One region of the Streptomyces sp. NPDC006393 genome, then DNA from elsewhere that is predicted to be linked to it. Evidence: riboswitches for the same ligand, from Rfam matches in the RefSeq annotation. Region 1 holds a riboswitch; the other holds the start of a gene.
The links. A riboswitch is a leader RNA that binds a small molecule or an ion and turns the genes downstream of it on or off. The one in region 1 is predicted to bind cobalamin.
Positions count from the first base shown of each region.

Region 2: linked by a shared signal. The riboswitch ahead of ABZ484_RS03520 (cobalamin biosynthesis protein) and the one ahead of ABZ484_RS24345 (HoxN/HupN/NixA family nickel/cobalt transporter) in region 1 are both predicted to bind cobalamin.

Region 1 is NZ_JBEXZD010000064.1:26,646-42,107, forward strand. It holds gene narH (nitrate reductase subunit beta) at 1-1,525, shown strand, start outside; gene narJ (nitrate reductase molybdenum cofactor assembly chaperone) at 1,525-2,043, shown strand; gene narI (respiratory nitrate reductase subunit gamma) at 2,040-2,789, shown strand; gene ABZ484_RS24300 (hypothetical protein) at 2,982-3,707, shown strand; gene ABZ484_RS24305 (hypothetical protein) at 3,704-4,069, shown strand; gene ABZ484_RS24310 (hypothetical protein) at 4,224-5,255, shown strand; gene ABZ484_RS24315 (NAD(P)-dependent oxidoreductase) at 5,285-6,193, opposite strand; gene ABZ484_RS24320 (DUF6445 family protein) at 6,328-7,020, opposite strand; gene ABZ484_RS24325 (APC family permease) at 7,199-9,238, shown strand; gene ABZ484_RS24330 (DUF4142 domain-containing protein) at 9,384-10,127, shown strand; gene ABZ484_RS24335 (glycoside hydrolase family 13 protein) at 10,205-11,902, opposite strand; gene ABZ484_RS24340 (metalloregulator ArsR/SmtB family transcription factor) at 12,022-12,381, opposite strand; cobalamin riboswitch at 12,461-12,650, shown strand; gene ABZ484_RS24345 (HoxN/HupN/NixA family nickel/cobalt transporter) at 12,681-13,787, shown strand; gene ABZ484_RS24350 (nucleoside hydrolase) at 13,795-14,799, opposite strand; partial or broken gene thrS (threonine--tRNA ligase) at 14,851-15,462, opposite strand, start outside.
Region 2 is NZ_JBEXZD010000004.1:102,896-118,357, reverse strand. It holds gene ABZ484_RS03555 (ABC-F family ATP-binding cassette domain-containing protein) at 109-1,707, opposite strand; gene ABZ484_RS03550 (VOC family protein) at 1,944-2,357, shown strand; gene ABZ484_RS03545 (hypothetical protein) at 2,415-3,833, opposite strand; gene ABZ484_RS03540 (alpha/beta fold hydrolase) at 4,389-5,519, opposite strand; gene ABZ484_RS03535 (class II aldolase/adducin family protein) at 5,616-6,323, opposite strand; gene ABZ484_RS03530 (inorganic phosphate transporter) at 6,523-7,959, shown strand; gene ABZ484_RS03525 (hypothetical protein) at 7,994-8,224, shown strand; cobalamin riboswitch at 8,384-8,525, shown strand; gene ABZ484_RS03520 (cobalamin biosynthesis protein) at 8,625-9,614, shown strand; gene ABZ484_RS03515 (cobyric acid synthase) at 9,611-11,119, shown strand; gene cobN (cobaltochelatase subunit CobN) at 11,116-14,766, shown strand; gene ABZ484_RS03505 (putative cobaltochelatase) at 14,763-15,462, shown strand, end outside.

The DNA.
Region 1 (15,462 bases):
CGAGGACCAGGAGAAGTGGCGGGGCGGCTGGCGACTGGACGCCCGGGGGCGCCTCGTCCCGCGCTCCGGAGGCCGCGCCCGCCGCCTGGCCCGCCTGTTCGCCAATCCCGAACTGCCCTCGCTCAAGGACTACTACGAGCCCTGGACGTACGACTACGAGACCCTCATCGCCGCCCCGCTCGGCGACGACCTGCCCACCGCCCGCCCCCGCTCCCTGATCGACGGCCGCCCCACCGCCGTCACCTGGGGCCCCAACTGGGACGACGACCTCGGCGGCGGCCCCGAGCACCTGGCCGACGACCCGGTGCTGAAGAAGCTGAGCGAGCGGGTCCGCCTGGAGTACGAGCAGGCGTTCATGTTCCACCTGCCGCGCATCTGCGAGCACTGCCTGAACCCGTCGTGCGTGGCCGTGTGCCCCTCGGGCGCGCTGTACAAGCGCATCGAGGACGGCATCGTCCTCGTCGACCAGGACCGCTGCCGGGGCTGGCGGATGTGCGTGAGCGGCTGCCCGTACAAGAAGGTGTACTTCAACCACGCCACCGGCAAGGCCGAGAAGTGCACGTTCTGCTACCCGCGCATCGAGGCCGGCGAACCGACCGTGTGCTCCGAGACCTGCGTGGGCCGGCTGCGCTACCTCGGCGTCATGCTGTACGACGCCGACAAGGTGGGCGAGGCCGCCTCGGTCACCGACGAGAAGGACCTGTACGAGGCCCAGCTCGGCTGCTTCCTCGACCCGCACGACCCGGACGTCGTGCGCGCCGCCGAGGAGTCGGGCATCCCGCACGACTGGATCACGGCGGCCCGCCGCTCCCCCGTACGGGACCTGATCACGACGTACCGGATCGCGCTGCCCCTCCACCCGGAGTACCGCACCCTGCCCATGGTCTGGTACGTCCCCCCGCTCTCCCCGGTGGTCGACGCGCTCACCCGCGGCGGCCACGACGGCGAGCACCCGGCCGCCCTGTTCGGCGCCATCGACGCCCTGCGGATCCCGGTGGCGTACCTGGCCGGGCTGTTCACGGCCGGCGACACCGTCCCCGTCGAGGCCGCCCTGTGCCGGCTGGCCGCGATGCGCGCCCACATGCGCCGGACCAACCTCGGCGAGGAACGCGACCCCGCGATCGCCCGCGCCGTCGGCATGGACGAGCGCGACCTGGAGGCCATGTACCGGCTGCTCGCCCTGGCCAAGTACGAGGAGCGGTACGTCATCCCCACCACCTACGTCGCCGGCGGCGGGGAGGAGGAGGCGGGCGCGGGATGCAGCCTGGACCACGACGGCGGACCCGGGATGTACGGCACGGACGGCGCGCACGGCACGGTCGGCGCGCACGGCACGGACGCCGGGAACGCCATCGGTGCCATGGCCGCCATGGGTGCCTTCCACGCCCCGCCCGCGCCCCCGCCCGCGGCCGACCGCACGGGCGGGACGCGCGACGGTCTGCGCGGTCGCGTCAACCTGCTGAACTGGAACGGCCGCGGCCGGCCCCGAGGGCTGTTCCCCGAGCGGAAGGCCGAGTCGCGGTGATGAACCAGCAACGAGCCGTCCACCAGGCCGCCTCCCTGCTCCTTCAGTACCCCGACCAGCGCTGGCCTGCCCACCGCGCCCTGGTGCTGGAGTCCATCGGCGGGCTGCGCGGCCCGGCGGCCGAGCCCCTGCTGCGGTTCTGCCGCCGCACCGCCGACACCCCGCTGCTCGACCTCGCCGCCCAGTACGTCACCACCTTCGACCGCAGCCGCCGCCGCACCCTGTACCTGACCCACTACACGGACGGCGACACCCGTCGCCGGGGCGCCTCGCTCGCCGCGCTCAAGGCCCGCTACCGGCAGCACGGCTGGGAACCGTCCGACGGCGAACTGCCCGACCACCTGCCCGCCGTGCTGGAGTTCGCGGCACGCTGCCCCACCGCCGGCCGTGCCGTGCTCCACGAACACCGCGGCGCCCTCACCCTGCTCGCCACCGGCCTCGCGTCCCACGGCAGCCCCTACCTCGACGTGATCCGCGCCGTCCGGGCCACCCTCGACGAAGGAGTCCGCGGCCGATGACGCCTCCGCCCCTGAACCACCTGCACCGGCAGCACCTGTACATCGCCCTGTGGGGCGTCCTGCCCTACCTGGCCCTGGCCGTGCTGGTCGCCGGCACCGCCTGGCGCTACCGCTACGACCGCTTCGGCTTCACCACCCGCTCCAGCCAGCTCCACGAGTCCCGGCTGCTGAGGATCGGCGGACCGCTCTTCCACTACGCCCTCTTCCTCGTCGCCGGCGGTCACGTCATGGGCCTGCTCGTCCCCGAGTCCCTCACCCGGCGGCTGCGGGTCAGCGAGGCCGAGTACCACGGCGTCGCTCTGACCATGGGCGGCGCGGCGGGCGTCGCCGCGGTGGCCGGGCTCGGCCTGCTGCTGTACCGCCGGCTGCGGGTGCCCGCCGTACGGCGGGCGACCGGCCGCGGCGACCGCCTGACCTACCCGCTGCTGACCCTCGTCCTGCTCGCCGGCCTCACCGCCACCGCCTCCTCCGTGACCAACCCCTACGACTACCGCCTCGGTGTCGCCGTCTGGTTCCGCAGCCTGTTCACGCTCGACCCCGACGTCACCGCCATGGCCCACGCCCCGCTCGTCTACCAGCTGCACGCCCTGCTCGCACTGGCCCTGTTCGCGCTCTGGCCGTTCGGCCGCCTCGTGCACGCCTTCGCCGCCCCCCTCGGCTATCCGGCCCGCCCCTACGTCGTCTACCGCTCCCGCGGCCGGGCGGCACCGTCCGGGCGTACTCCACGCAGGTCACCCGCGCGCTGAGACGAACGTCGCCCGGCGCGTGGGAACGTGTCCGGCCGTATTCGGGTCCATACGGTTGTGCGCACGGAGTGGGGAACTGCTTCGAGGAGCCGAGCGGTGGTCCAGGAGTACCGGAAGTACCAGTACGTGCGCGGGGTGCCGGCCCGGCTCGCGCTGTTCGCCGTGCGCACCCTGCGCGGCGAATGGCACGCCATGGTCGTGGCCCCGCTGCGGCAGCTGGCGCGCCGTGGGCTGTCCGGGCTGGTGCTGGCCTTCGTGGCCGCCTTCGGTGTGATCTTCTTCCACGCCATCGCCCAGCACCCGAGGGGCGAGACGGCGGTGCGGATCCTCGGCGGCGTCCAGGGCGACCTGCCGCTGTGGCTGGCCCTGCTGCGCACCCCCGTCTCCCTCTACGTCCCGGCCCTCGACCTTCCGGTCTGGGCCGGCATCTCCCAGTTGTTCCTCGCGTTCGCCCTGGCCGAGCTCACCCTGGGCCGGGGCCGCACCCTGTTCATCTCCTACGCCACCACCCTGGCCGGCACCCTGACCGTGCGGGTGATGCTCGCGATCGGGCCCGGACGGTGGGGGCTGGGGCTGCCGCCCGGGATCGGGCACGTCCTCGACACGGGTCCGTCCGCCGCCGTGGTGGGCCTGTTCACCTACCTGTCCGTGGTGCGGCGCGCCCCGGTCGTCTTCCTCCTCACCGGCGGCTCGATGGTGGCCGAGTCGGTGGTCAGGCCCAACCTGGCCGGCCGCGAGCACCTGATCGCGGTCGCCACGGCGGTCCTCCTGGCCGTGGCCCACGAACGCGCCTGGCGCCGACTGCCGCGACCGGCCCGGCGCCCGCGCACTACGGCCGCCGCCCCAACCCCTGCCGTTCCGGCCGCACTTGCCTATCCTGAACCCATGCGCACAGGGGGAAGGACGGGGGACCGATGAACTGGATCTGGTGGGTACTCATCCTGTTCTGGACCGGCGGCTTCGCGTGGCTCGCCGACACCGCGCGCACCGCGCTGCGCAACCGCCACCAGCGCAAGCTGGAGCTGATGGAGGCTCAGAAGGCGGAGCGGCTGGCCGTGGAGGCCGCGCACAAGCCGCCGGAGCCGGTGTGCGGCTGCACGCACCACCTGGCCAAGCACGACAAGAACGGCCGGTGCCACGAGCGCGTGGAGGTGCCGACCGCCTGGGACGAGAACAAGAAGCCGGTCCGCTACGAGCCGGGCCAGTGCAACTGCCAGCAGTACGTGGGCCCTCAGCCGCTGTCCCAGGTGTACGCCGAGGAGCTCACCGACCGGGCCTGACCGTCGCCGGCGCCGCCGTCCGGAGGCGGCCCCGGCGTCAGGGCGCGGACGCACCGCCGAATCCCCGCAGGAGCGTCACACAGGCTGCACACAGGCGGGCACCGCCCTTGTTAGCGTGGCTGGCCGCCCGGCTGGCCTACTCAGGAAGATCCGGATGGACTACTGCTCCACGTGCCGACGGCACCTCAACGGTGCCCTGGTGTGCCCCGGCTGCGGGGCCTACGCCCCGGACATAGCCCCGAACGCCACCACGGACTCCGCGGCCCCCTTCGCCCCGGGGCCCGCCGCGGACCCCGCGTCCGGCGACGGCTTCGCCGCCCACCCCGCACCGCCCTTCACTCCCCCCGGCACCGCCGGGTCCCCCTTCGCCTGGGAGCCGACGCCCGGACCGGCCGAGGCCGCGCCCGCGGCCCGGACGGCCGCCGGGGACGCGATGTTCACAGGCACCGCAGGCACCGCGGGCGCCATGTCCGCGGGCGCGGCGGACGGCGCAGCCGCTACGGCGGATGCGGCGGACGAGTGGCAGCGGCCGGGACGGGCGGCGCGGCGGCGGCAGCGGGCCCGGTGGAAGAAGACCCAGCGTCGTGCGCTGGTCGCGACCGCCGTGGCGCTGGTCGGCGGCGGTCTGACCGTCGCCTCGCTGGACCGGCACACCGCCGGCCCCGCCCAGGCGGCACCCGCTCCGGGCGCCCCGCACACGGACTCCGTGGGCCGGCAGCCGGCCGGGCACACCGGCACGGCGACCGGGGACGCGGACCTCGGGCAGGCCGCGCACACCTCCCCCGCACGGCCGTCCACACCCCCCGCGCAGCAGCCGCCCACCACGGCCGCGGCGCCCCACGACACCGCCACGGCCCAAGGCGTCCACCCCTACTCCGCCGCCCCGCACACCACGGCGGCCGTGCCCGCTGAGACGGCCTACCCGTCGGCGCCGGCTCGGCAGCCGGGCGGATCGGGGCGTTCCGTCACCTCCTCGAGTACCTCGGGCTCCTCGGGTGGATCCGGCGGCGACCGCTCCCCGGGCACGACGACGCAGCAGACGCAGCAGACGTCGCAGCCCGCCACCTCCGACGGCTCCGGCTCCGGTACGACTCAGACCAGCCCGTCGACCACGGCGCCGTCGCAGACCTCGCCCTCGTCGACGTCGTCGCAGCAACTCTGTCTGCTCGTGATCTGCCTGGGCTGACGAGGCTGACGAGACCCGGTCGGGACCGGTCAGGCCCGGTCCGGCCCCCCGGTGGCCTTGTCGTCGAAGCTGGCGAAGTACGCCGCCGCCATGTCCTCGTCGGCGTGGCCCAGGGCGGCGGCACGGGCGAAGCGTTCGGCGCTCGCGGCGGCCACGTCGAGGCGGACGCCGTGCCGCTCACCGGCCTGGACGATCAGCCGGGCGTCCTTCTCCGCCGTCGCCACGGCGAAACTCGGCGGCAGCAGCCGGTCGCCGAGGATGAGACCGGCCTTGGCGTGCAGATAGCCCATGTCGAGCGGGCCGCCGGAGATGAGGTCGAAGAAGCCCTGCGGGTCCACCCCGAGGGCCTTCGCCAGGGCCAGCGACTCACCGGTCGCCGTGGTGGCCGCGATGACCCAGCTGTTGGCCACCAGCTTCAGCCGGGTCGCGCTCGCGTCCGCCCCGTCCTCGCCGGTCCACACCGTACGGGCGCCGACCGCGTCGAACACCGGCGCCACCGCGTCCCGGCCCTCGGCCGGCCCGGCGGCCAGCACCGTCAGCTGCCCCGCCTCCGCGGGCTGCTTGGTGCCGAGCACCGGGGCGTCGTAGAAGACCAGGCCGTGCTCGCGGGCCAGGGCGGCCAGTTCGCCGACCGACTCGAGACCGGCCGTGGTCGACTGCGCCCAGGCGGCGCCCCGGCGCGCCGCGAGGGCCGCCTCGCGCATGACCTCCAGCACCGTGCCGCCGTCGTACAGCATGGTCAGGACCACGTCGGCGTCGCGCACCGCCTCGGCGGCCGTGTCGACGACCCGTGCTCCGTCGGCGGCGAGCGGTTCGGCCTTGGCGCGGGTGCGGTTCCAGACGCGGACGGTGTGCCCGGCGCGCACGAGGTTGCGGGCCATCGCCGAGCCCATGATCCCGGCGCCCAGGACGCCCACGGTACGGCTGGTCTCGGTCATGTCGTCCCCTTCGTGATCCATACGGCGAGTATCGCGCGCTCACCGGGCCCGCCCGGGGAACGACCGGCACCGCCGACACGGACGGCCCCCGGGACGTGTCAGGCCGTCCGGGCGTGTCAGGCCCTCCGGACGTGTCAGGCCATCCAGAAGAAGACCGCCGTCATCCGCTTCTCCTCCAGCGTCCGGCCCACGTAGCCGGTCGCGCTGTGCACCAGGTTGGCGTGGTACAGGAGCAGGCGGTTGGCCTTGTGCGGGACGCGTACGTCCTCCTCGAAGGCGTCCGGTGCGACGAACCGGGTGCCGAGGGCCTCCACGAGGTTGGTGTGCGGGGCCTGCACGACGTTGCCGCCGAGCCGGCCGCCGGGCAGCGACTGGCGGTAGAAGCTGGTGCCGCAGTCCTTGGGGACGGCCGGGTTGAGGTAGAGCACGGCCGCGTACCGGCACAGTGCCCGCGAGTCGGTGTGCGGCCGGGGCTCGCTCTCGCCCTCCCCGACGACCTGCACGCAGTTGTGGTTGAGGGTGCCGCCGCCGGGCGCCTGCTGCACCCACAGCTCCTTCGCCCCGGTCGCCTTCCTCACCAGCCGCTCCACGCGGGCCAGTTCCGGCGGCTCCAGACCGGGCATGGTCCGCAGCCCCGGCCAGGTCTCGGAGGTGTACGGATGCCCCTTGACCCAGTCGTCCCCGGCCAGGCACCGCTCGCGTACGGCTCCCGCGTCGGGCAGGACGTCGTCGATCACCCAGTAGTCGCGTCCCTTGGTGGGCTTGCGGTAGGGCAGGACGGGGAGCGCGGCGGGCGCCCGGCGGGGCACGGGAGGCTGTGGGGGCATGCGGCCGAATGTAGGTCGGGCGCTCCCCGGAGCTCTCCCAGGTGCCGGTCAACGTTCCGTCAACCTTGCTGAAAACGCCGCCGGTTGCGCATCGGAGCGCCGGGGCCGGCGCTCACCGGCCCGCCGCGCCCGTCCCCGCCTCCCCGGCGGCCCCGCCGTACCGGCATACGCTCGCCGCGTGCTCAACGTGCCCGGGTTCCTGAAGCGGCTGGTCATCGGCCGGGCCATGCGCAGCGAGGAGCTGCACGAGACACTGCTGCCCAAACGGCTGGCGCTGCCGATCTTCGCCTCCGACCCGCTGTCCTCGGTGGCGTACGCGACCCAGGAGATCCTGCTCGTGCTCACCCTGGGCGGCCTGGCCTATCTGCGCTTCGCCCCGTGGATCGCGGTGGCCGTGGTGACGCTGCTCGCGGTGGTGGTGCTGTCGTACCGCCAGGTCGTGCACGCCTATCCGAGCGGTGGCGGCTCCTACGAGGTGGTGTCCACGAACCTCGGCCCCTCGGCGGGCCTGGTCGTCGCCGCCGCCCTCCTCGTCGACTACGTCATGACCGTGGCCGTCTCGGTCGCCTCCGGCGTCGACAACGTCATCTCCGCGCTGCCCTCGCTCGCCGGGCACCGGGTGCTGCTGGCGCTGGGCTTCGTGGCGCTGCTGACCGCCGTGAACCTCAGGGGCCTACGCGAGTCGGGGCGGGCGTTCGCGGCGCCGACGTACCTGTTCGTCGGAGCGGTGCTGATCATGGTGATCACCGGGCTGATCCGGTGGGCGCTCGGCGCCGCCCCGGTGGCGCGGACCGCCGGTTACGGCATCGCGCCCGCCCCCGGGGAGGCCGGGCTCACGGGGCTCGCGCTGCTGATGCTGGTGCTGCGCGCCTTCTCCTCCGGCTGTACGGCGCTGACCGGTGTGGAGGCCATCTCCAACGGTGTGCCGGCCTTCCGCCGGCCGAAGTCGCGGAACGCGGCGGCCACGCTGGCGGCCATGGGGCTCACCGCGATCGCCATGTTCGCCGGGGTGACCGCGCTCGCCCTGCTCGCGCGCGTGCACATCACCGACGACGCCTGCCGACTGACCGGCCTGCCCGGCGACTGCCGCGCCTATCCGCAGCGGACGGTGATCGCCCAGCTCGCGGCGGCCGTCTTCGGCGGTGAGCACAGCGTCGGCTTCTACGTCGTGCAGGCGGCCACCGCGCTGGTGCTGATCCTCGCCGCGAACACCGCCTTCAACGGCTTCCCGCTGCTGGCCTCGATCCTCGCCCTGCACCGCTTCCTGCCCCGCCAGCTGCACAACCGCGGCGACCGGCTCGCCTTCTCCAACGGCATCCTGGCGCTCGCGATCGTCGCGGGGCTGCTGCTCTGGGGCTACCGGGCGAGTGTGACGAGCCTGATCCACCTCTACATCCTCGGCGTGTTCACCTCCTTCACGCTCTCCCAGCTGGGGATGGTGCGGCACTGGAACCGCGAGCTGCGCGCCGGGTCCGGCACGGGGGCCGGGGCGGGCCGCGAGGTCCGCCGGCGCTACCGCGCGGCACGCGCCGTCAACACCCTCGGCGCCTGTGTGACCGGGCTGGTGCTGCTGATCGTGCTGGTCACCAAGTTCACCCAGGGCGCCTGGCTGGCGGTGCTCGCGGCGGCCGTGCTGTGGGTGACCATGCGTGGCATCCGCCGCCACTACGACACCACCTCGGCGGAACTGGCCGTGACCGATCCGCAGGAGCACCTGATGCCGCCCTCGCGGGTGCTGGCGCTCGTCCTGGTCTCCCGGCTGCACAAACCGACCCTGCGGGCGCTCGGCTACGCCCGCGCCTTCCACCCCGACCGGCTCGAGGCGCTGACGGTCGCCACCGACCGCGCGGCGGCGGCCGCCCTGGCCGAGGAGTGGGAGGACTACGGCATCGACGTGCCGCTGAAGGTCCTGGACTCGCCGTACCGGGAGGTGGCCCGCCCGGTCGTCGAGTACGTGCGCTCGATGCGCCGGGACAGCCCGCGCGACCTGGTGGCCGTCTTCATCCCCGAGTACGTCGTCGGGCACTGGTGGGAGAACCTGCTGCACAACCAGTCCGCCCTCTGGCTCAAGAGCAGGCTGCTCTTCACCCCGGGCGTGATGGTCACCAGCGTGCCCTGGCAGCTGACCTCCTCCAGCCGCGCCGACCGTCACCCGGCCCGCGCGCCGGGAGCCGTACGGCGGGGCGAGCCGGACCGGCCGGACGGGCGACGTCCCTGAAATCCCGGAATTCTTTACCAGAACCAAAGGTTCCGGAGGCTTTCCCGTCCGTACTGCTGTGTGTCCGAACCGCCGCTGGGCGGGCTTCACTTACCGGGCAGGAGGCACGGTGCGCTTTTCGCGGAACACGACGGGAACCCTCTTCGTGGGCGGAGCTCTCGGTCTGACCCTCGTCGCGCTGGCCTATCCGGGCATGCTCGGTTTCCAGAAGGTCTCCGGCGACCCCTCCAGGGTCATCTCCCAGACCCAGTGGGGGCCGCTCACGGAGGCGGACCGCGACTTCGTGGTGAAGGTGCGCGCGGCCGGGCTGTGGGAGTACCCCGTGGGGCAGATGGCCGTGAAGAAGGGCACCACCAAGGCGGTCGTCACCGCCGGTCAGCACCTGATCGACGGGCACGCGGCGCTGGACGCCAGCTGCCGGAAGATCGCGCCGATGCTCGGCATCGCCCTGCCGAACGTGGCCAGCCCCCAGCAGCAGGGCTTCGTCACCACGCTGAGCGCGGACACCGGCAAGAAGTTCGACAGCGACATGGCCAACATCCTGCGCGTGACGCACGGCTCGATCTTCAACACGATCGCGAAGATCCGCTCCACCACCGAGAACAGCCTGGTCCGCGCGCTCGCCAACCAGGCCAACGCCACCGTCCTGGACCACATCACGGTCATGGAGGACACCGGCCTGGTCGACTACGACCAGGTGCTCTTCCAGCAGACCACCCCGCCGAAGCTGCCCGCCTCCGACCTGACCCCGCCGCCCGTGTCCGGCGGGCAGCCCCAGGTCGTGCTCACCCCGCCGCCGAACGCCACGTCGAGCCCACTGAACCTCGGCGGCGCACCGGGCGGGGCACCGGGCGGCGGCGCGCCGTCGCCCAGCCCGACGGTGGGGTGAGCCCGCGCGCCCGTGCGCCCGTGCGTCCCCGCGCTCGGCGGCGGGCGGGGGACGTCGCGGGACGGCCGTGACATGCCCTACGCCAGCCACACGGTGGTGTCCGGTCCCAGCCGACGCCCCGCGAGCGGCGCGCTGCTCAGCAGCACCTCCCCCTGCGGCAGCGGCACGTCCACGTCCGACAGGTTGGTGACGCACCGCCAGCCCTCCGACCGGGCGAAGGCGAGCACCCCGGGCGGGTTGTCCTCCGTCCAGGTGAGCGACTCGCCCGCCGACAGTTTGCGGCGCAGCCGCAGAGCCGTGCGGTACAGCTCCAGCGTCGAGCCCTCCACCCCGTCCTGCGCCTGCACGGCGCAGGCGGCGAAACCGGCCGGCTGCGGCAGCCAGGCCGCGCCCGCCCCGAAGCCGTACGACGGTCCGCCGGTCGTCCACGGCAGCGGCACCCGGCAGCCGTCCCTGCCCTTGCGGACATGGCCCGTCTGCTCCCAGATCGGGTCCCGCAGCACCTCGGTGGGCAGGTCGGCCACCTCGGGCAGGCCGAGTTCCTCGCCCTGGTAGACGTAGGCCGAACCGGGCAGCGCGAGCATCAGCAGCGTCGCCGCGCGGGCCCGGCGCAGGCCCGCCGCCTCGTCCACGGCCGGGGCGCGACCGCCGGACAGCAGCCAGGCGTTCTCGTCGGTGCCCGGCGGGAGCATCAGCCGTGAGGCGTGCCGGATCACGTCGTGGTTGGACAGCACCCAGGTGGCCGAGGCCCCGGCGGCCCGCGCGCCGGCCAGCGAGGCGGCGATGACCCGGCGCAGCTCGCCGGCGTCCCAGCCGGTCTGGAGGTACTCGAAGTTGAAGGCCTGGCCCAGTTCGTCCGGGCGGGCGTACAGCGCGCGCCGGCTGTCCGGCACCCAGGCCTCGGCGACCGCCGTGCGGGGCGGGAGGTAGGCGTCGAAGATCTTGCGCCAGTCGCGGTAGATCTCGTGGACGTCGTCCCGGTCCCAGTAGGGGTGGCTGCCGGGCGCCACGTGCGGCAGGGCGTCCTCGCCGGTGACCCCGATGTTCCCGACGTCGCGGAGCGGTTCGCCGAGGTCCTTGACCAGGGCGTGCGCCACGTCGACGCGGAAGCCGTCCACGCCCCGGTCGGACCAGAACCGCAGGGTGGTGCGGAAGTCGGCGCGGACCTCCTCGTTCTCCCAGTTGAAGTCCGGCTGCTCGGGTGCGAACAGGTGCAGGTACCACTGCCCGTCCGGCACCCGCCGCCAGGCGCTGCCGCCGAAGACGGACTGCCAGTCGCTGGGCGGGAGTTCACCGTGCTCGCCGCGCCCGTCACGGAAGACGTACCGGTCACGGGCCGGGGAGCCGGGGCCGGCGCGCAGCGCCTCCTGGAACCAGGGGTGCAGGTGCGAGCTGTGGTTGGGGACGATGTCGACGATCACCTTCAGGCCCAGGCGATGGGCCTCGGTGACCATGGCGTCGAAGTCCTCCAGGGTGCCCAGGCGCGGGTCGACGTCCCGGTGGTCGGCGACGTCGTAGCCGCCGTCGGCCAGCTCGGAGGGGTAGAAGGGGCTCAGCCACAGCGCGTCCACGCCGAGCGCGGCGAGGTGGGTCAGCCGCTGGGTGACGCCCCGGATGTCACCGAGCCCGTCCCCGTCGGCGTCGGCGAAGCTGCGGGGGTAGACCTGGTAGACGACGGCCTGCCGCCACCAGTCGGGGTTCTTGGGGGAGAGGTCGAGAGGGGCGTCGTGGGGGGAGGTGTCCGTCGAGTCGTGCGTGGTGGTGCGGTCGGTCACGCGGTCTCCTCTTCGGTGCGTTGTCGTAGCAGCAAAGAGAACTCTGTCCAGATCGCCGGAAACATGAACACCGCCATGAGAAGGCAGGAGGGCAGTCGGGGCGGCGATGGGGGCGTGCGTCAGCCGGCGTCCGCCGCGCAGTGCTCCAGCAGGCTCCGTACGTCCCGGTCCACCACCCTGTAGCGCACCACGCGCCCCTCCTTCTCGCCCTCCACCACCCCGGCCGCCCGCAGCAGCCGCAGCGCCTGGGAGACGGCCGGGTCGTTCATGCCGGTGGCGATCGCGAGGTCGGAGACGGCCAGCGGGCCGGTGCGGTGCAGGGCGAGCAGCAGCGCGAGCCGCTTGGGGTCGGCGAGCAGCGAGAAACGGTCCGCCCAGGCGCGGACGTGCGCGGCGTCGCCGATCGCCGCGATGGCGTCGCACACCCGGTGACCGTCGATGGTGCGGCGGTCCGCGCGATCGGCAGGGACGAGATGCATGCCGCCATCCTCGCAGCGGCACTCTGTGATCTTCCATACCTGCGCAGGTATGCAGCTATGCAGGCAACCGCTTCCGCCTCTACGGTGGGCGGGCCGTGGTGTTCGGGAAGTCGATGCAAGGTCGACGCGGCCCTCGCCACTGTGATCGGGGAGTTCCAGGTCCACGTCCCGCACGGGACAGCCACTGGCCGTCGTACGGCGGCCGGGAAGGCGGGCCGGGCACGCACCACCCGTAAGCCAGGAGACCGGCCACGGCAGCTCACGAAGTGATCCACGAGGTGCTGGAGCGTGATGACCGGATGACCCTGCCCAACCCTGCCCCGACGACGACCAAGGCCACCTTCGCCTGGCGCCGGGAGGACACCCTCAAGACCGCCGGCCTGATGGCCGCCATCGCCGGACTGCACGTCGTCGCCTTCGGAATCCTCTTCCTCCTCGTCCTGCCGGGACACTACGAGGTGGGTTCCAAGGCGTTCGGCATCGGACTCGGCGTCACCGCCTACACCCTGGGCGTACGGCACGCCTTCGACGCCGACCACATCGCCGCCATCGACAACACCACCCGCAAGCTGATGGCCGACGGCAAGCGGCCGGTGTCGGTGGGCTTCTGGTTCGCGCTCGGCCACTCCAGCGTCGTGATCGTCCTCGCCGTGATGATCGCGGCCGGGACGCAGCTCGCCGACCGGGTGACCGACGAGGGTTCCACCACCCATCAGGTGCTCGGATTCATGGGCACGACCATCGCCGGTGCCTTCCTCTATCTCATCGCCGCCCTGAACCTGGTCGCCCTGGCCGGCATCCTGAAGGTCTTCCGGTCGATGCGGGCGGGGACCTACGACGAGACCGAGCTCGAACGGCACCTGGACTCCCGGGGGTTCATGAACCGCTTCCTCGGCCGGCTCACGCGTTCCATCTCCCGGCCGGGCCAGATGTACCCGCTCGGCTTCCTCTTCGGCCTCGGCTTCGAGACCGCCACCGAGGTCACGCTGATGGTGATGGCCGGTTCGGGCGCGGCCGCCGGACTGCCCTGGTACGCGATCCTGTGCCTGCCCCTGCTCTTCACGGCGGGCATGTGCCTGTTCGACACCCTGGACGGCACGTTCATGAACTTCGCCTACCAGTGGGCCTTCTCCAACCCCGTCCGCAAGGTGTTCTACAACCTCACCATCACCGGCCTGTCCATCGCCGTCGCCTTCTTCATCGGCACGATCGAACTCGTCGGCGTCCTGCACGACAAGCTCGACCTGCGGGACGACGTCACCGGCTGGATCGCCGGCCTCGACCTGGACAGCGTGGGCTACGTCATCGTCGGCCTGTTCGTCGTGGTCTGGGCGGCGGCGCTGGCGTACTGGAAGGCGGCCAGGGTGGAGCAGCGCTGGGCGGTCCGGGCGGCGGACACCGACTAGGGCGAACCTAGGGCCTGCCCTGAGCACCGGAGGCCGTGGCGCCTTCGACCGTGGCCAGGTACAGCTTCACGTACCGGTCCGGGTCGATGTCCAACGCCACGTCCACCAGCGGCTGTTCGCGTGCCTCGCCGTGGAGTTCCGCCTCGCCCGGGCGCGGCCGGCGGTCGACGACCGTCTGGCCGCGCGCGGGGCCCGGCGCGAGGTTCACCTCCACCGGCAGCCGGTGCGTGGTCAGCCCCGCCGGGTCGGCGACCGAGCAGACGGCGCCCGCGTCGCCGAGCCCGCCGGAGGGATCCTCCTCGGAGGTCACCGGACCGCGGTGGGCGAGCAGCCGCCCCGCGAGACGCGCGCCCGGCTCGGCGCTCCCGCGCAGCCTGCGCACGTCGTCGGCCGGGACGATCACCCGCCGGAACACGTCCAGCCCGTACATCGTGATCGGCACCCCGGCGGTGAGCAGGACCGCCGCCGCCTCCGGGTCGTGCCAGACGTTGAACTCGGCGACCGCCGTGGCGTTCCCGGTGGCCACCGCGCCGCCCATGAACACGATCCGCTCGATGTTGCGCGTCACCTCCGGGTGGGTGCGCAGCAGCAGCGCGATGTTCGTCAGCGGGGCCGTCGGGATCAGGGTGACCGGGCGGGGCGAGGCGAGGATCTCGCGGCGCAGCAGCGTCACCGCGTCCACGCCGGCCGGGCGGCGGCGCGGCGCGGGCAGTCCGAGGTCGCCCATGCCGTCCCGGCCGTGCACGTGGTGCGCGGTGCGCAGGGGCTCGATCAGCGGGCGTTCGGCGCCCCGCGCCACGGGGATCTCGGGGGCGCCCGCCTGTTCCAGGACGGTCAGCGTGTTGCGCACCACCTGGTCCACGTCCGTGTTCCCGGCCACGCAGCCGACCGCGCGCAGCTCCAGGCCCGGGTGGCGCACGGCGAACAGCAGGGCCAGGGCGTCGTCGACACCGGTGTCGCAGTCGATGATCACGGGGGTGGCGGGGGTGGCGGGGGTGGGCTGACCGGTCACGGCGGGCTCCCTGGTGAACGTTCCGTCGGCGGACGTCCCGACACTGCGACCTTATGCGCCGGACGCCTCGCCCTCACCCCACAGTCCGGTACCCCGCGCCGCCACCCGCTCCGCGATCCGGTCCAGCAGCTCCCCGACGGACACGGGCCCCGGCCGGCGCCCGTCCCGCAGCCGCGGCGCGGCCAGTCCTGCCCCGGCCTCCCGCTCCCCGATCACCGCCTGGTACGGCACCAGCCGCGCCGCCCGGATCCGAGCCCCCAGGCTGCCGTGCTCCGGTCCGGCGAGTTCGGCCCGCAGCCCGCGCGCCAGGGCCTGCCGTACGACGTCCTCGGCGCGCGCCGCCTGTGCCTCGGCCACCGGCAGCACCACCAGCTGCACGGGCGCCAGCCACACCGGGAAGGCCCCGCCGTGCTGCTCGATCAGGTGCGCGACCGCGCGTTCCACGCTGCCGATGACGCTGCGGTGCACCATCACCGGGCGGTGCCTGGCGCCGTCGGCGCCGATGTAGTGCAGGTCGAAGCGTTCCGGCTGGTGGAAGTCGATCTGCACGGTGGACAGGGTGGCCTCGCGGCCCGCCCCGTCCACGATCTGCACGTCGATCTTGGGCCCGTAGAAGGCGGCCTCGCCCTCGGCCTCCTCGTAGGGCACACCGGCCCCGTCGAG
Region 2 (15,462 bases), on a different contig from region 1:
ATCCATACGCCGTTGATCAGAGGTTGATCAGAGGCCGAGCCCAGGGCGGGCGGAGGGCGACCGGAGGCGGCGCGGAGCCCGACCGGAGCCCCGGTCGGGCGAGCCGGGTCAGGCCAGGGCGACGAGGTCCGCGTAGTCGGAGCCCCACAGGTCCTCGACGCCGTCGGGCAGCAGAATGATCCGCTCCGGCTGGAGCGCCTCGACCGCCCCCTCGTCGTGCGTGACGAGGACGACCGCGCCCTTGTAGGTGCGCAGCGCCCCGAGGATCTCCTCGCGGCTGGCCGGGTCCAGGTTGTTGGTCGGCTCGTCGAGCAGCAGCACGTTCGCGGAGGAGACGACCAGGGTGGCCAGGGCGAGACGGGTCTTCTCGCCGCCGGAGAGGACCCCGGCCGGCTTGTCGACGTCGTCACCGGAGAACAGGAACGAGCCCAGCACCTTGCGAACCTCGACGAGGTCCATGTCGGGGGCCGCCGAGCGCATGTTCTCCAGGACCGTGCGGTCCGGGTCGAGGGTCTCGTGCTCCTGGGCGTAGTAGCCGAGCTTGAGGCCGTGACCGGGGACGACCTCGCCGGTGTCGGGCGTCTCGACCCCGCCGAGCAGGCGCAGCAGGGTGGTCTTGCCGGCGCCGTTGAGGCCGAGGATGACAACCCGGGAGCCCTTGTCGATGGCCAGGTCGACGTCGGTGAAGATCTCCAGGGAGCCGTACGACTTCGACAGGCCCTCGGCCATCAGCGGGGTCTTGCCGCAGGGCGCGGGCTCGGGGAAGCGGAGCTTGGCGACCTTGTCGGACTGGCGGACGGCCTCCAGGCCGGAGAGCAGCTTGTCGGCGCGGCGCGCCATGTTCTGCGCGGCGACGGTCTTGGTGGCCTTGGCGCGCATCTTGTCGGCCTGGGCGTTGAGCGCGGCGGCCTTCTTCTCGGCGTTGGCCCGCTCCCGCTTGCGGCGCTTCTCGTCGGCCTCGCGCTGCTGCTGGTAGAGCTTCCAGCCCATGTTGTAGATGTCGATCGCCGAACGGTTGGCGTCCAGGTAGAACACCTTGTTGACGACCGTGTCGACCAGGTCGACGTCGTGCGAGATGACGATGAAGCCGCCGCGGTAGGTCTTCAGGTAGTCGCGCAGCCAGATGATCGAGTCCGCGTCGAGGTGGTTGGTCGGCTCGTCCAGGAGCAGCGTGTCCGCGTCGGAGAACAGGATCCGCGCCAGCTCGATACGGCGGCGCTGACCGCCGGAGAGCGTGTGCAGGGGCTGGCCGAGCACCCGGTCGGGCAGGTTGAGCGCGGCGGCGATGGTGGCGGCCTCGGCCTCGGCGGAGTATCCGCCCTTGGTGAGGAACTCGGTCTCCTGGCGCTCGTACTGCTTGAGCGCCTTCTCGCGGGTGCTGCCCTTGCCGGTGGCGATGCGCTGCTCGTTCTCGCGCATCTTGCGGATCAGCACGTCCAGGCCGCGGGCGGAGAGGATGCGGTCGCGGGCGAGCACGTCGAGGTCGCCGGTGCGGGGGTCCTGCGGGAGGTAGCCGACCTCGCCGGAGCGGGTGACGGTGCCGCCGGCGGGGATGCCCTCGCCGGCCAGGACCTTGGTCAGGGTCGTCTTGCCGGCGCCGTTGCGGCCGACCAGGCCGATGCGGTCGCCCTTGGCGACGCGGAAAGTGGCGTTCTCGATGAGGATGCGGGCACCGGCGCGCAGCTCGATGCCGGAAGCGGAGATCACGGACAGACTCCAGGGCGGAAGGGGGCGGGATGGGCGGCTGTGGACGTACCCGCCGTCTAATGCGCGAGGAGAATGGCCATGCGGAACAGTCTAACGGGGGTGTGCAAGCGGTTTTCCCGTCCGCGCGCGGCGTGAGTGCCGGGGCGTTGTCAGTGGCCGGTGCCAGACTGGGCGACGAACCGGACTTTCCGGCGAGTACCGACTCACGAGCACCGAGTCACAAGGGAGTGATCGGCATGGCGGACACGGTCGGCGGACGCCCGAGCATCTGTCCCACGCTGCTGTACGCGGACGCGAAGGCGGCGATCAAGCAGCTCACCGAGGCCCTCGGTTTCACCGAGCTGACGGTCTACGAGGACGAGGACGGCCTCGTCCTCCACGCCGAGCTGGTGCAGGGCAACGGCGCGGTGATGCTCGGCTCCAAGGGCCGCGGCGGCCGCTTCGACGAGGCGATGCGCGGCGCGGGTCCCGTGGGGGTGTACGTCGTGGTGGACGACGTGGACGGCCACTACCAGCGCGCGGTGGACCACGGCGTGGAGATCCTCATGCCGCCGACGGACCAGGACTACGGGTCCCGGGACTACATGGCCCGGGACGCCGAGGGCAACGTCTGGAGCTTCGGCACGTACGCCCCGCGCACGGAGGGCTGAGCGCCGCCCGCGGGCAGGACGGCCCGATCCGAACGAGACACCCCTGGCTGCCGCCGGCTAGCTGCCGCCGGTGTGTACCTGGAAGGCGGCCCGGCGGACGGCCTTCGCCAGGGCGGGATCGGGGTGGGCGGCGGCGAGCGCGACCAGCACCTGCACGGTGCGGGGGTGCCCTACGGCCCGTACCTCGTCCAGCAGCGCGGGGACGGTGGGCTGCAGCGCGGCCTCCAGGTGACGGACGAGCATCGGGGCCTCTCCGTGGTCGGCGACGGCGGCGGCGGTGTCCACCCACAGCCACGTGGCCTCCTCACGGGTGAGGACCTCGTGGGCGTCCTCCGGGTCGACGCCGTCGTGCTCCGCCAGCCACAGCAGGGCGTACGGCCGCAGCGCCGGTTCGTCGAGCACGGCGCTCACATCGGGCTCGGCGGGGGCGCCCACGACCCGCAGCGCCTCGAAGGCGAGGCCGCGCAGCAGGGCGTCCTCGCCGCGTGCGGCGCCGAGCAGTTCGGTGACGGCGCTGCCGACGGGGCGGGCGGCGAGCCAGGCGCGGTACTCGGCACGGGCCGCGTTCGGGCGCAGCTGGGCGCAGCCGCGGAGCATGTCCTCCGCCGCCTGTTCGATGTTCCCCGCGGGGCTCTGGGCGGCGACGCAGATCTGCTCCAGCTTGACCCAGACCGCCCAGCTGCCCAGCGGGGTGAGCGTGGCCTGCCCGTCGCCGTAGGTGAGCGCGCCGACGGAGGCGAGCGCCCGCAGCGCCCAGTCGAGCAGGGGGGCCAGTGCGGTGGCCTCGGCGGGGCCCGCCAGGCTCGCCGGCTCGCCGGCGGGTACGGCGGGCTGGGCGTCGTAGGGCACCTCGCAGCGTGCGGTGCGCAGCTCCGTGACGCGCTGGCGGAGGAGGTCGAGGAGCTGCTCGACCGGGACGGGGCCGGCCGACAGCTGGAGGAAGGAGAGCACCTGCGGCATGGCCGAGACGACCTCGGCGACGGCGGCGGCCTCCTGGTCCCCGGGCTCGGGGCAGGCCAGCGACCAGGCGTCGAAGAGGGCGACCCAGCCGCGCAGCACGGCGCTGTCGTCGCGGTCCCAGGCGCGCAGCCGCCAGCCGGGGCGGGCGTTGTCGCCGTGCACCTCGACCAGGCCGGCGAGGCGGGCGGTGTCCCAGTCGGCGCGGACCTGGGCGACGCCCAGGCGCAGCGCGGCGGCGGCCTGCCGCGCGGTCGCCTCGGAGAGGGTGGCCTTGCCGTCGGCGGTCGCCCCGTTCCGGCCGGGTCCGAGGGCGGCGTCGGCCCAGCGGGCGACGCGGACCGCCCCGGCCAGGCCGGAGCGCGCCATTCTGGCCAGTTCCGCGGGTGCCGGGGTGCCCTCCGGGGGGCGCGGTGCGGCGCGGCGCGGGCGCCGCTGGTTCACGGCTCGGGGGGCGGCGGCCAGGGGTCGTGGTCGGACGAGTCGAAGCCTGGAGTCGCGCGGGATACGGGACGTCACGGGTGCAGTCTTCCGTTTGACGGTCCGAAAACCCAAACGGAATGTCACGGCGGGCGACGGAGATGGCCAACGCAGGGGTTCCCGGGGTGCCCGACAGAGCGGAACAAGCCGGCACCACCGTCCCGAAACGGAACCACCTTGCCCCACTCACCGACGACCTCGCCCCACTCACCGGCCCACGCGGCCGGCCGCTTCCCGGGACCGCTCCGGTCCCCCGGGCCGAGTCCCGGGGACCACTCCACTCCCCCGGGCCCAGTCCCGTCGGGTCCGGCATGCGGGGTCCGCCTGACGGGCCTCGTCCGCGCGACCGCCCGGCCTGCCGCGTCACCTCCGCACGCCCGCCCGGTCTGCCGCATCGCCTCCACACGCCCGCCCGGCCTGCCGCATCGCCTCCACACGCCCGTCAGACCTGCCGCGTCGCCTCCGCATGCCCGGCAGGCCTGTCCGCACGGGCTCGGCACCCGGCCCGGGCATCCGTCCGGGCGCGCGATCGGCGCGATCCCCTCGGCGGCGCGTCCGCCCCGGCGGGCCGTCGGCCGGGGCCGCGCGGGCCCGTCACATCAGTGGGGTGAGGAAGCGGCGCAGGGCCTCCTCGTAGCCGTCGGGGTCGGCGTTCCACATGGCGCCGTGGGGAGCGTCCGGGACCGTGTGCAGGGCCACCAGGTTGGGGTGGCGGGCGGCGAGGCGGCGGGAGTAGCGCCAGGGGGCCACCTCGTCGCCGGGACCGTGGAAGATCAGCGTCGGCACGGTGAGCCGCGCCGGGTCGTTCGCCCGGGCGAGCCGGTCGCCGTGCAGGCCCACGCGGCCCTGCGCGGCGCGCACCGCGAGCGGCAAAAGGGGGCCCGGTGTGTGCCGTGCCCTGGCCAGGGCACGCAGTGTCGCCTCCCAGTCGAGCACGGGCGAGTCCAGGATCAGCCCGGAGACGCGGTCGCGCAGGTCCGAGTCGAGGGCGGCGCGCAGCGCCATGGTGGCGCCGGTGGACCAGCCGTGCAGGACGACCCGTTCGGCGCCGTTGCGCACAGCGTGGCCGATCGCCGCGTCCAGGTCGCGCCACTCGGTCTCGCCGAGGTGGTTCAGGCCGTCCGGGGAGCGGGGCGCGCCCGGGTCGCCGCGGTAGGCGACGTCGAGCACCGGGAAGTGCCTGCGGTGCAGGAACCTCATGATGTTCAGGGGGAGCTCGCGGGTGGTGCCCAGCCCGTGCACGGTGATCACCCAGGTCTCGCGGACCGCCGGCACGAACCATGCGGGCAGCGCGCCGAGTTCGCCCGGGACCTCCACGTCGTCGTGGTGCAGGCCGAGGGCGGAACGGGGGTCGCCGACGTACAGGTTCGGGGTGAGCCAGACCTTGTCGCGCGGGTGCAGCGGTCCGTACGTGACCCGTTCCAGCCGGCGTACGACGGTGTCGGGCAGGTGCGGGGCGTCCCGCAGGACGGGTCCGACGACCGCGTGGGAGCCGTTGCCGGCCAGGCCGTACGTGCCGGGCCGCAGGGAGGCCAGGTCCCGGGTGAGGGTGATCTGGCCCGCGGCCGTGCTGTGCACGGTGAGCCGGGGTTCGGTGGGCAGGGGCCGGCCCGGGGGCGCCTTGAGCGCGGCGTCGCTGGCGAGCCGGCCGGCGGCGACGCTCGCCGCGCCGGCCGCCAGGGTCGCGGTGACGGCCGCTGCCGTCGCTCTGACTACTGTGCGCACGGGTCCAGTGTCGTGGCGTACCCGGTCACCGGCCAGTGGGAGGAAGGGTCGGGGTGACATGTTCCTGCGAGTTCCAGAAACAGCCGGCTTCACCCCTCATCGGCCCGGCTGTCCGTAGCCCCGCAGCCGGTCCGTCACTTCGGCCAGCTGTTCGCCCGACAGCAGGGACGGCGCCATGCCCGGCACCGAGGACGCGGTCAGCCACAGCCGGCACATCCACTCCAGCTGGGCCGTGCGGTCGTAGGCCTGGTCGAGGGTGGCGCCGTAGGTGATGGTGCCGTGGTTCCGAAGGAGGCACCCGGAGCGCCCGGCGAGGGCGCGCAGCATGTTCTCGGCCAGTTCCTCGCTGCCGTAGGTCGCGTAGGGTGCGACACGCACCGGACCGCCGAGCGCGGCGGCCATGTAGTGGACCAGGGGCAGTTCGGGGACGAGTGTCGAGACGGCCGTCGCGTGCACGGCGTGGGTGTGGACGACGGCGGCCGCGTCGGTGGCGCGGTAGATCGCCAGGTGCATGGGCAGCTCGCTGGTCGGGACCAGGGTGCCGAGCACCTGCCGGCCGTCGAGTCCGACGCCGGTGACGTCGTCCGCCGTGAGCCGGTCGTACGGCACGCCCGACGGCGTGACCAGCACGGTCTCCCCCACCCGCACCGACACGTTGCCGGAGGTGCCGACCACCAGCCCGTCGGCCACCGTGCGCCGGGCCGTCGCGACCAGCTCGCGCCAGGCGCGGGCCTCGGGCTCCCGCGCCTCCCGGGAGCGCACCGGGTCTGTTGCATCCGTCACTCGCGTGTCCCGCTCAGCCATGCCGTGATCCTTTCAGCCCGGGGGTGCGGCAGGCCAGGGACAGCCGCTCCGCCGGGCCACGGACAGCGGCCCGCGGCGGCGAAACGGAACCTCCGGGAAGCAGATTCAGACACTCCGAAGACCGGCCCAGTTCATCTTCCGTTCACCCTGGTTACCTACGTTCGACCAGCCAATGACGCTCGAACGATTGCCTGGGTAAATGGAAAGCTTCTCGCTGATCCTCGCGATTGTGGTGGTAACCGCACTCGCGTTCGATTTCACGAACGGTTTCCACGACACCGCCAACGCGATGGCCACCACCATCTCGACCGGCGCACTCAAGCCCAAGGTCGCGGTGGCCATGTCCGCCGCGCTCAACCTGGTGGGCGCCTTCCTCTCCGTGGAGGTCGCCAACACGATCTCCAAGGGTCTCGTCGACGAGGCCGGCATCCGTCCCGAGGTCATTTTCGCCGCCCTGGTCGGCGCGATCCTCTGGAACCTGCTGACCTGGCTGGTCGGGCTTCCGTCCAGTTCCTCGCACGCCCTGATGGGCGGTCTGATCGGCGCCACGATCGCCTCGGCGGGCGTCGGCGCGGTGCACGGTGACGCCCTGGTCACCAAGGTCATCATCCCGGCGGTGGCCGCCCCGGTCGTCGCGGGCCTCGCCGCGATGGTCGCGACCCGGCTGTCGTACACGATCGGCAGGAAGGCGGACGGCAAGGCGGCCGCGAAGGGCCACCGCGCCGGGCAGATCGCCTCCGCGGGCCTGGTCTCGCTGGCCCACGGCACCAACGACGCCCAGAAGACGATGGGCGTCATCACCCTCGCCCTGATCGCCGGTGGCGCCATCGCCCCCGGCTCCAACCCTCCCACCTGGGTCATCCTCTCGGCGGGCCTCGCGATCGCGCTCGGCACCTACATCGGTGGCTGGCGCATCATCCGCACCATGGGCACCGGCCTGACCGACCTCCAGCCGCAGCAGGGCTTCGCCGCCCAGACCAGCGCGGCCACCGCCATCCTCGCCTCCTCGCACCTCGGCTTCTCGCTCTCCACCACGCACGTCGTCTCCGGCTCGGTGATGGGCGCGGGCCTGGGCCGCAAGGGCGGTGTGGTCCGCTGGTCCACCGCGGGCCGCATGGCGGTCGCCTGGGTGCTCACGCTGCCCGCCGCGGCCCTGGTCGGCGCGGGCGCGGAGGCCGTCACCGGGCTGGGCGACTGGGGCACCGCGCTCGTCGCCGTGTTCCTCGTGGCCTCGAGCGCGGCGATCTGGAAGATCTCCCGCCGCCAGGTCGTCGACCACACCAACGTCATCGAGCCCGCGGCCGAGGAGCCGGCCGGCGTCGTGACCCAGGCGATCGCCGCCGTGACCCCGCCCCCTGCGGCCCCCGCCCCCGCACCCACGGCACCGGCCTCCGCCTCGACGGCACCGGTCTCGACGGACGTGTCCCCCGCCGTCGAGCCGCTCACCGCGACGATCCCCGCCCAGCCGACCACGCCCGTCATCGACACGCCCGTCATCGACGCGCCCGTGATCGACGCGACGGTCATCGACCCGCCCGTCATCGACACGTCCGTCATCGACAAGCCCGTCGTCATCGATCCGGTGCCCGCGCCGACCGCGTCCGCCTCGGCCACCCCGCCGGCCGCCACCGTCTGATCCCCGCACACCCGGCACCCAAGGAAGCATCACCATGAAGATCGACTGGGCAGCCCTCGGCTCCGTCTTCGGCGTCAGCCTCGCGGTCACCGTGGGCCTGGTGGCCCTGTTCACCCTCGGCATCGCGGGTCTGTCCCGGCGGGAGCGGGCCGTCGCGCAGGGCAGCGGCGGCGGGACCCTCGCGGTCACCGGCGCCTACGTCTGCTTCGCCGCCTGCGCCGCCGCGGTGGCCTACGGCATCTACCTCATCGTCGGCAAGGGCTGACAGCCGGTCAGGACCGCTGTCGAACCCCCGGAAGTCAAGAGCGTCCCACCTCCCGCCCCGCCCGCGTCGCCACCTCGGCGAACGGGCGGGGCGGGCTTTTCGCGTCGGCGATGTGGGCCTCATCTCAGTATCCCGTCGCAGGTCAACGGCGAGTTGACGGCTGTTCGCGGCGCGTGGTGGACTGCCGGAGCCATGTACGGCGGCAGGAGAGGAAGCCGGTGCGAATCCGGCGCGGTCCCGCCACTGTCACCGGGGTAGGAACCCCGGGAGCCAGGAACTCTCACCGCCGGTCTCGTCGAACCAGGGCGTGGACACCCTGAGTGAGGACATATCGCCATGCGCGGCTGCCGACCGAGGTCCATCAGCGACGCTCTCCCCGACCCCGAAGTCGGCTGAACCCATGGGTGCCGATCGCGTCTTCGCGTACGGCGCCGCCGCCGGCCTCCTCGGTGACCTCCTCCTCGGCGATCCTCGCCGCGGACATCCGGTCGCCCTGTTCGGCCGCGCCGCGGGCGCCGTGGAACGCGTGCTGTGGCGGGACCATCGGGCCTGGGGCGCACTTCACACGGCTCTGTGCGCCGGCGGCGCCGCCGCGCTCGGTGCCGCCGCCGCGCGCGCCGTCCGTACCTCCCCCGCCGCCTCCGTCGTCCTGACCGGCGCCGCCACCTGGGCCGTGGTCGGCGGGACCTCCCTCGCCCGGGAGGCGCGCACCATCGGGCGCGCGCTGGAAGCGGGCGACGTGGCGGCGGCCCGGGCGCGGCTGCCGCACCTGTGCGGGCGGGATCCACAGGCGCTCGACGCCGACGGGATCGCCCGGGCGGTCGTGGAGTCGGTCGCCGAGAACACCTCCGACGCCGTGGTGGGCGCGCTGGTGTGGGGCGCCGCCGCCGGGGTGCCGGGGCTCGCCGCGTTCCGGGCCGTCAACACCCTGGACGCCATGGTCGGGCACAGGTCACCCCGGTACCGGCGCTTCGGCTGGGCCTCGGCCCGCCTGGACGACCTCGCCGGATGGCCGGGTGCGCGGCTCACCGCCGTCCTCGCGGCCGTGGCCGGCCCGGACCCGCGGGGCGCCCTGCGCGCCTGGCGCGCCGACGCCGGCCGGCACCCGAGCCCCAACGCCGGTCCGGTCGAGGCCTCGTTCGCGGGGGCGCTCGGGGTGCGGATGGGCGGCACGTTGTCGTACGGGGGGCGCGTGGAGCACCGGCCGGTGCTCAACGGCGCCGGGCGCGCCGTGCGGGTCGGTGACATCGAGCGGGCCGTACGGCTCTCACGGCGCGTGAGCTGGCTCGCGCTCGGCACCTGCGCCGCCGTCAGGCTCCTGTGCAACCGCGGCGACCGCGGCAGCCACGGCATTCACAGCAACCGTCGGACGAAGGGACGTACGTCATGAGCGGCGGTCTGCTCGTCGCCGGCACCACCTCCGACGCCGGGAAGAGCGTCGTCACGGCCGGGATCTGCCGGTGGCTGGTGCGGCAAGGCGTCAAGGTCGCGCCCTTCAAGGCGCAGAACATGTCCCTCAACTCCTTCGTCACGCGCGAGGGCGCGGAGATCGGGCGGGCGCAGGCCATGCAGGCCCAGGCCTGCCGGATCGAGCCGACCGCGCTGATGAACCCGGTGCTGCTCAAGCCGGGCGGGGAGCGGAGCAGCCAGGTGGTGCTGCTGGGCAGGCCGGTGGGCGAGATGAGCGCGCGCGGCTACCACGGCGGACGCCAGCAGAAGCTCCTGGGCACCGTGCTGGACTGCCTCACCGAGCTGCGGGGCACGTATGACGCCGTGATCTGTGAGGGGGCGGGGTCTCCGGCGGAGATCAATCTGCGCCGGACGGACATCGTGAACATGGGGATCGCGCGGAACGCGCGGCTTCCCGTGCTGGTCGTCGGGGACATCGACCGCGGCGGTGTCTTCGCCTCGTTCTTCGGGACCATCGCGCTGCTCTCACCGGAGGACCAGGCGCTCGTCGCCGGGTTCCTCGTCAACAAGTTCCGCGGGGACGTCAGCCTGCTGGAGCCCGGACTGGACATGCTCCGGGACCTCACCGGGCGGCGCACGTACGGCGTCCTGCCCTTCCGGCACGGGCTCGGCATCGACGAGGAGGACGGGCTGCGTGTGTCCCTGCGGGGCACCGTCCGCGAGTCCACCGTGGCCCCGCCCGTCGGCGAGGACGTGCTGCGCGTCGCCGTGTGCGCGATCCCGCTGATGTCCAACTTCACCGACGTGGACGCGCTCGCCGCCGAGCCCGGTGTCGTCGTGCGGTTCGTGGACCGTCCGGAGGAGCTGGCCGACGCCGACCTGGTGGTGGTCCCGGGCACGCGCGGGACCGTACGGGCGCTTCAGTGGCTGCGCGAGCGCGGACTCGCGGACGCACTGGTCCGGCGGGCCACCGACGGGCGCCCGGTCCTCGGGATCTGCGGCGGCTTCCAGATCCTCGGCGAGCACATCGAGGACGAGGTGGAGTCGCGCGCCGGGGCCGTCCCCGGGCTCGGTGTGCTGCCCGTCCGGGTGCGGTTCGCCCGCGAGAAGACCCTCACCCGGCCGGTGGGCGAGGCCCTCGGGGAACGGGTCGAGGGGTACGAGATCCATCATGGGGTCGCCGAAGTGACCGGCGGTGAGCCCTTCCTGGACGGCTGCCGGGTCGGCCGGACCTGGGGCACGCACTGGCACGGTGCGCTGGAGTCGGACGCCTTCCGGCGGGCGTTCCTGCGCGAGGTCGCGGCCGCCGCGGGCCGCCGTTTCACACCGGCCCCGGACACCTCGTTCGCCGCGCTGCGCGAGGAGCAGCTGGACCGGCTCGGCGACCTGATCGAACAGCACGCGGACACGGACGCGCTGTGGCGGCTCATCGAGTCGGGCGCGCCGCAAGGACTGCCTTTCATCCCCCCGGGAGCGCCCGCATGAGCACAGTGTTGTTGTTGTCGACCGCCGACACGGATCTGCTGGCGGCCCGCGCCTCCGGCGCCTCCTACCGGATCGGCAACCCCACCCGGGTGGACGTGGCGCGGGAGCTGCCCGGCCTGCTCGACGGCGCGGACCTCGCCGTCGTACGGCTGCTCGGCGGCAAGCGCGCCTGGGAGGAGGGGCTGGCCGCGCTGAGGGTGTCCGGGGTCCCGACGGTGCTGCTGGGCGGGGAGGCCGTGCCGGACGCCGAACTGATGGCCGAGTCGTCCGTGCCGGCCGGTGTGGTGGCCGAGGCCCTCAGGTACCTGGTCGAGGGCGGCCCCGCGAACCTGCTCGAGCTGTCCCGGTTCCTGTCCGACACCGTGCTGCTGACCGGCGAGGGCTTCGACGAGCCGCGGAAGATGCCGGAGCACGGCGTCCACGGCTCCCCCGAGCTCCGGGACGGCCGTCCGACCGTCGGCGTGCTCTTCTACCGCGCCCACGAACTCAGCGGGAACACCGCCTTCGTGGACACCCTGTGCGAGGCGATCGAGGCCCGGGGTGCCAACGCGCTGCCGGTGTACTGCGGTTCGCTGCGCGGCGCGGACGCCGGGCTGTACGAGCTGCTGGGGCGGGCCGACGCCCTGGTCGCGACCGTGCTCGCCGCCGGCGGCACGCACGCCTCGCAGGCGTCGGCGGGCGGAGACGAGGAGTCCTGGGACGTCGGCGCGCTGGGCGACCTCGACATCCCCGTCCTGCAAGGGCTGTGCCTGACGTCGTCGAAGCGCGCCTGGGACGAGTCCGACGCCGCCCTGTCCCCCATGGACGCGGCGATGCAGGTCGCGATCCCGGAGTTCGACGGCCGGCTGATCACCGTGCCGTTCTCCTTCAAGGAGCAGGGTCCGGACGACGTGCCGGTGTACGTCGCCGACCCGGAGCGGGCCGCCCGGGTGGCCGGGATCGCCGTACGGCACGCGCGGTTGAGGCACAAGCCGAACGCGGACAAGAAGCTCGCACTGGTCTTCACCGCGTACCCGACGAAGCACTCGCGCGTCGGCAACGCGGTGGGGCTGGACACGCCGGCTTCGGCGGTACGGGTGCTCGACGCGCTCAGGGACGCCGGGTACTCGCTCACCGAATACCCCTCCGGCGGCGACGACTTGATCCACCGGCTCATCGAGGCCGGCGGTCACGACGTGGAGTGGCTGACGGAGGAGCAGCTGGCCGCCGCGCCCGCACGGGTGCCGCTCGCCGACTACCGGGCGTGGTTCGACAAGCTCGACCCGGAGCTGAGGGACGGGATGCTTCAGGCGTGGGGCGAGCCGCCGGGTTCGCTCTACGTCGACGGCGACGACATCGTGCTGGCGTCGCTGCGGTTCGGGAACGTCGTCGTGATGATCCAGCCGCCGCGCGGCTTCGGCGAGAACCCGATCGCGATCTATCACGACCCGGACATGCCGCCCTCGCACCACTACATGGCGGCCTACCGCTGGCTGGAGAACAGTTTCGGCGCCGACGCGATCGTGCACATGGGCAAGCACGGCACGATGGAGTGGCTGCCGGGCAAGGGGCTCGGGCTGTCGGGCGGCTGCGCCCCGGACGCGGTCCTCGGCGACCTTCCGCTGATCTACCCGTTCATCGTCAACGACCCCGGTGAGGGCACCCAGGCCAAGCGGCGCGGGCACGCCACGGTCGTCGACCACCTCGTGCCGCCGATGGCGCGCGCCGACACCTACGGCGATCTGGCCAAGCTGGAGCAGCTGCTGGACGAGTACGCGCTGGTGAGCGACCTCGACCCGGCGAAGGCACCGGCGGTGCGGGCGCAGATCTGGACACTGGTGAAGGCCGCCGAGCTCCACCACGACCTGCACGTGGCCGAGCAGCCGGACGACGACGAGTTCGACGAGTTCGTCATGCACATCGACGGCTATCTGTGCGAGATCAAGGACGTGCAGATCAGGGACGGTCTCCACATCCTCGGCGGCGGCCCGGTCGGCGAGCCGCGCGTGAACCTCGTCCTCGCCGTACTGCGCGCCTCGCAGGTGTGGGGCGGGCAGGCGAACGCCCTGCCGGGCCTGAGGGCTTGCCTGGCCGACCGTTTCGGGCTGGTGGAGAAGGAGTTGCTGGCCGAGCCGGGCGCCCCGGTGAAGGTGCCGGTGGAGCTGACGGACCTGGTGGACGGGCCGTCCCGTACGGCGGCGGACGCGATCGACCTGCTGGAGCAGCTGTGCCGGCGGATCGCGGAGAGCTTGGAGGGACGGGCCTGGGACCGCACGGCCGTACGGGCGGTCCTGGATGAGGCGCTCGGCACCGAGCTCCCGGACGCCGTCGCGGTGCTGGAGTTCGCCTGCGACGAGGTCGTGCCCCGGCTGGCGCGGACCACCGACGAGATCGGGCACATCCTGCGGGCGCTGGACGGCGGTTACGTCCCGGCGGGTCCGTCGGGCTCGCCGACCCGCGGTCTGGTCAACGTGCTTCCGACGGGCCGGAACTTCTACTCCGTCGACCCCAAGGCGATTCCCTCCCGGCTCAGCTGGGAGGTCGGGCAGTCGCTCGCGGACTCTCTCGTCCAGCGGTATCTGGCCGACACCGGGGAGTACCCGAAGTCCGTCGGGCTGACGGTGTGGGGCACGTCCGCGATGCGCACCCAGGGCGACGACATCGCCGAGATCCTGGCACTCCTGGGCTGCCGGCCCGTGTGGGACGACGCCTCGCGGCGGGTGACGGGCTTCGAGGTGGTCCCCCTGGCCGAGCTGGGCCGGCCGCGCATCGACGTCACGGTCCGGATCTCCGGGTTCTTCCGGGACGCGTTCCCGCACGTCGTCGGCCTGATCGACGACGCGGTACGGGCCGTGGCCGAGCTGGACGAGCCCGCCGGGAGCAACTTCGTGAAGGCGCACGCCGACGAGGACACCGCCGCGCACGGCGACCGGCGCCGGGCCACGGCCCGGATCTTCGGCTCCAAGCCGGGCGCGTACGGCGCGGGTCTGCTGCCGCTGATCGACGCCCGGAACTGGCGCAGCGACGCGGACCTGGCCGAGGTGTACGCGGTCTGGGGCGGCTACGCCTACGGGCGCGGGCTCGACGGGCGGGCGGCGCGCGGGGACATGGAGACCGCGTTCCGGCGGATCGCGGTCGCCGCGAAGAACGTCGACACCCGCGAGCACGACCTGGTGGACGCCGACGACTACTTCCAGTACCACGGCGGCATGGTCGCCATGGTCCGGCATCTGACCGGCGCCAACCCCGAGGCGTACGTGGGCGACAGCGCCGTACCGGACCAGGTGAGGACCCGCACCCTCGGCGAGGAGACCCACCGCGTGTTCCGCGCGCGGGTGGTCAACCCGCGCTGGATGGCGGCGATGCGCCGGCACGGCTACAAGGGCGCCTTCGAGATGGCGGCGACCGTGGACTACCTGTTCGGCTACGACGCCACGGCGGGCGTGGTCGACGACTGGATGTACGAGAAGCTCAGCGCGGAGTACGTCTTCGACCCGGAGAACCGGGACTTCATGAAGCAGTCCAACCCGTGGGCGCTGCGCGGGATCACCGAGCGGCTGCTGGAGGCGGCCGACCGGGGGCTGTGGGCCGAGCCGGACGCGGACACGCTGGAGCGGCTGCGCGCCACCTATCTGGAGCTGGAAGGCGACTTGGAGGGCGACCAGTGACCACCCCCTTCCCCTTTACGGCCGTCGTCGGCCAGGACGACCTGCGGCTCGCGCTGCTGCTGAACGCCGTCTCGCCGGCGGTGGGCGGCGTGCTGGTGCGCGGCGAGAAGGGCACCGCCAAGTCGACGGCCGTACGAGCCCTGTCGGCGCTGCTGCCCGAGGTGGCGGTCGTCCCCGGCTGCCGGTTCTCCTGTGACCCGGCGGCGCCCGACCCCGGGTGCCCGGACGGGCCGCACGAGGCGGCATCCGGGGCCGAACGGCCCGCCCGGATGGTGGAGTTGCCGGTGGGTGCCTCCGAGGACCGGCTGGTCGGCGCGCTCGACATCGAGCGGGCGCTCGCCGAGGGCGTGAAGGCGTTCGAGCCGGGTCTGCTGGCCGACGCGCACCGCGGGATCCTGTACGTCGACGAGGTCAACCTCCTTCACGACCACCTGGTCGACCTCTTGCTGGACGCGGCGGCGATGGGCGCCTCCTACGTCGAGCGCGAGGGCGTCTCGGTGCGGCACGCGGCGCGGTTCCTGCTCGTCGGCACCATGAACCCGGAGGAGGGCGAGCTGCGGCCGCAGCTCCTGGACCGGTTCGGACTGACCGTGGAGGTCGCGGCCTCGCGGGAGCCCGACCAGCGGGTGGAGGTCGTGCGGCGCCGGCTGGCCTACGACGACGATCCGGCCGCCTTCGCCGCCCGGTGGGCCGAGG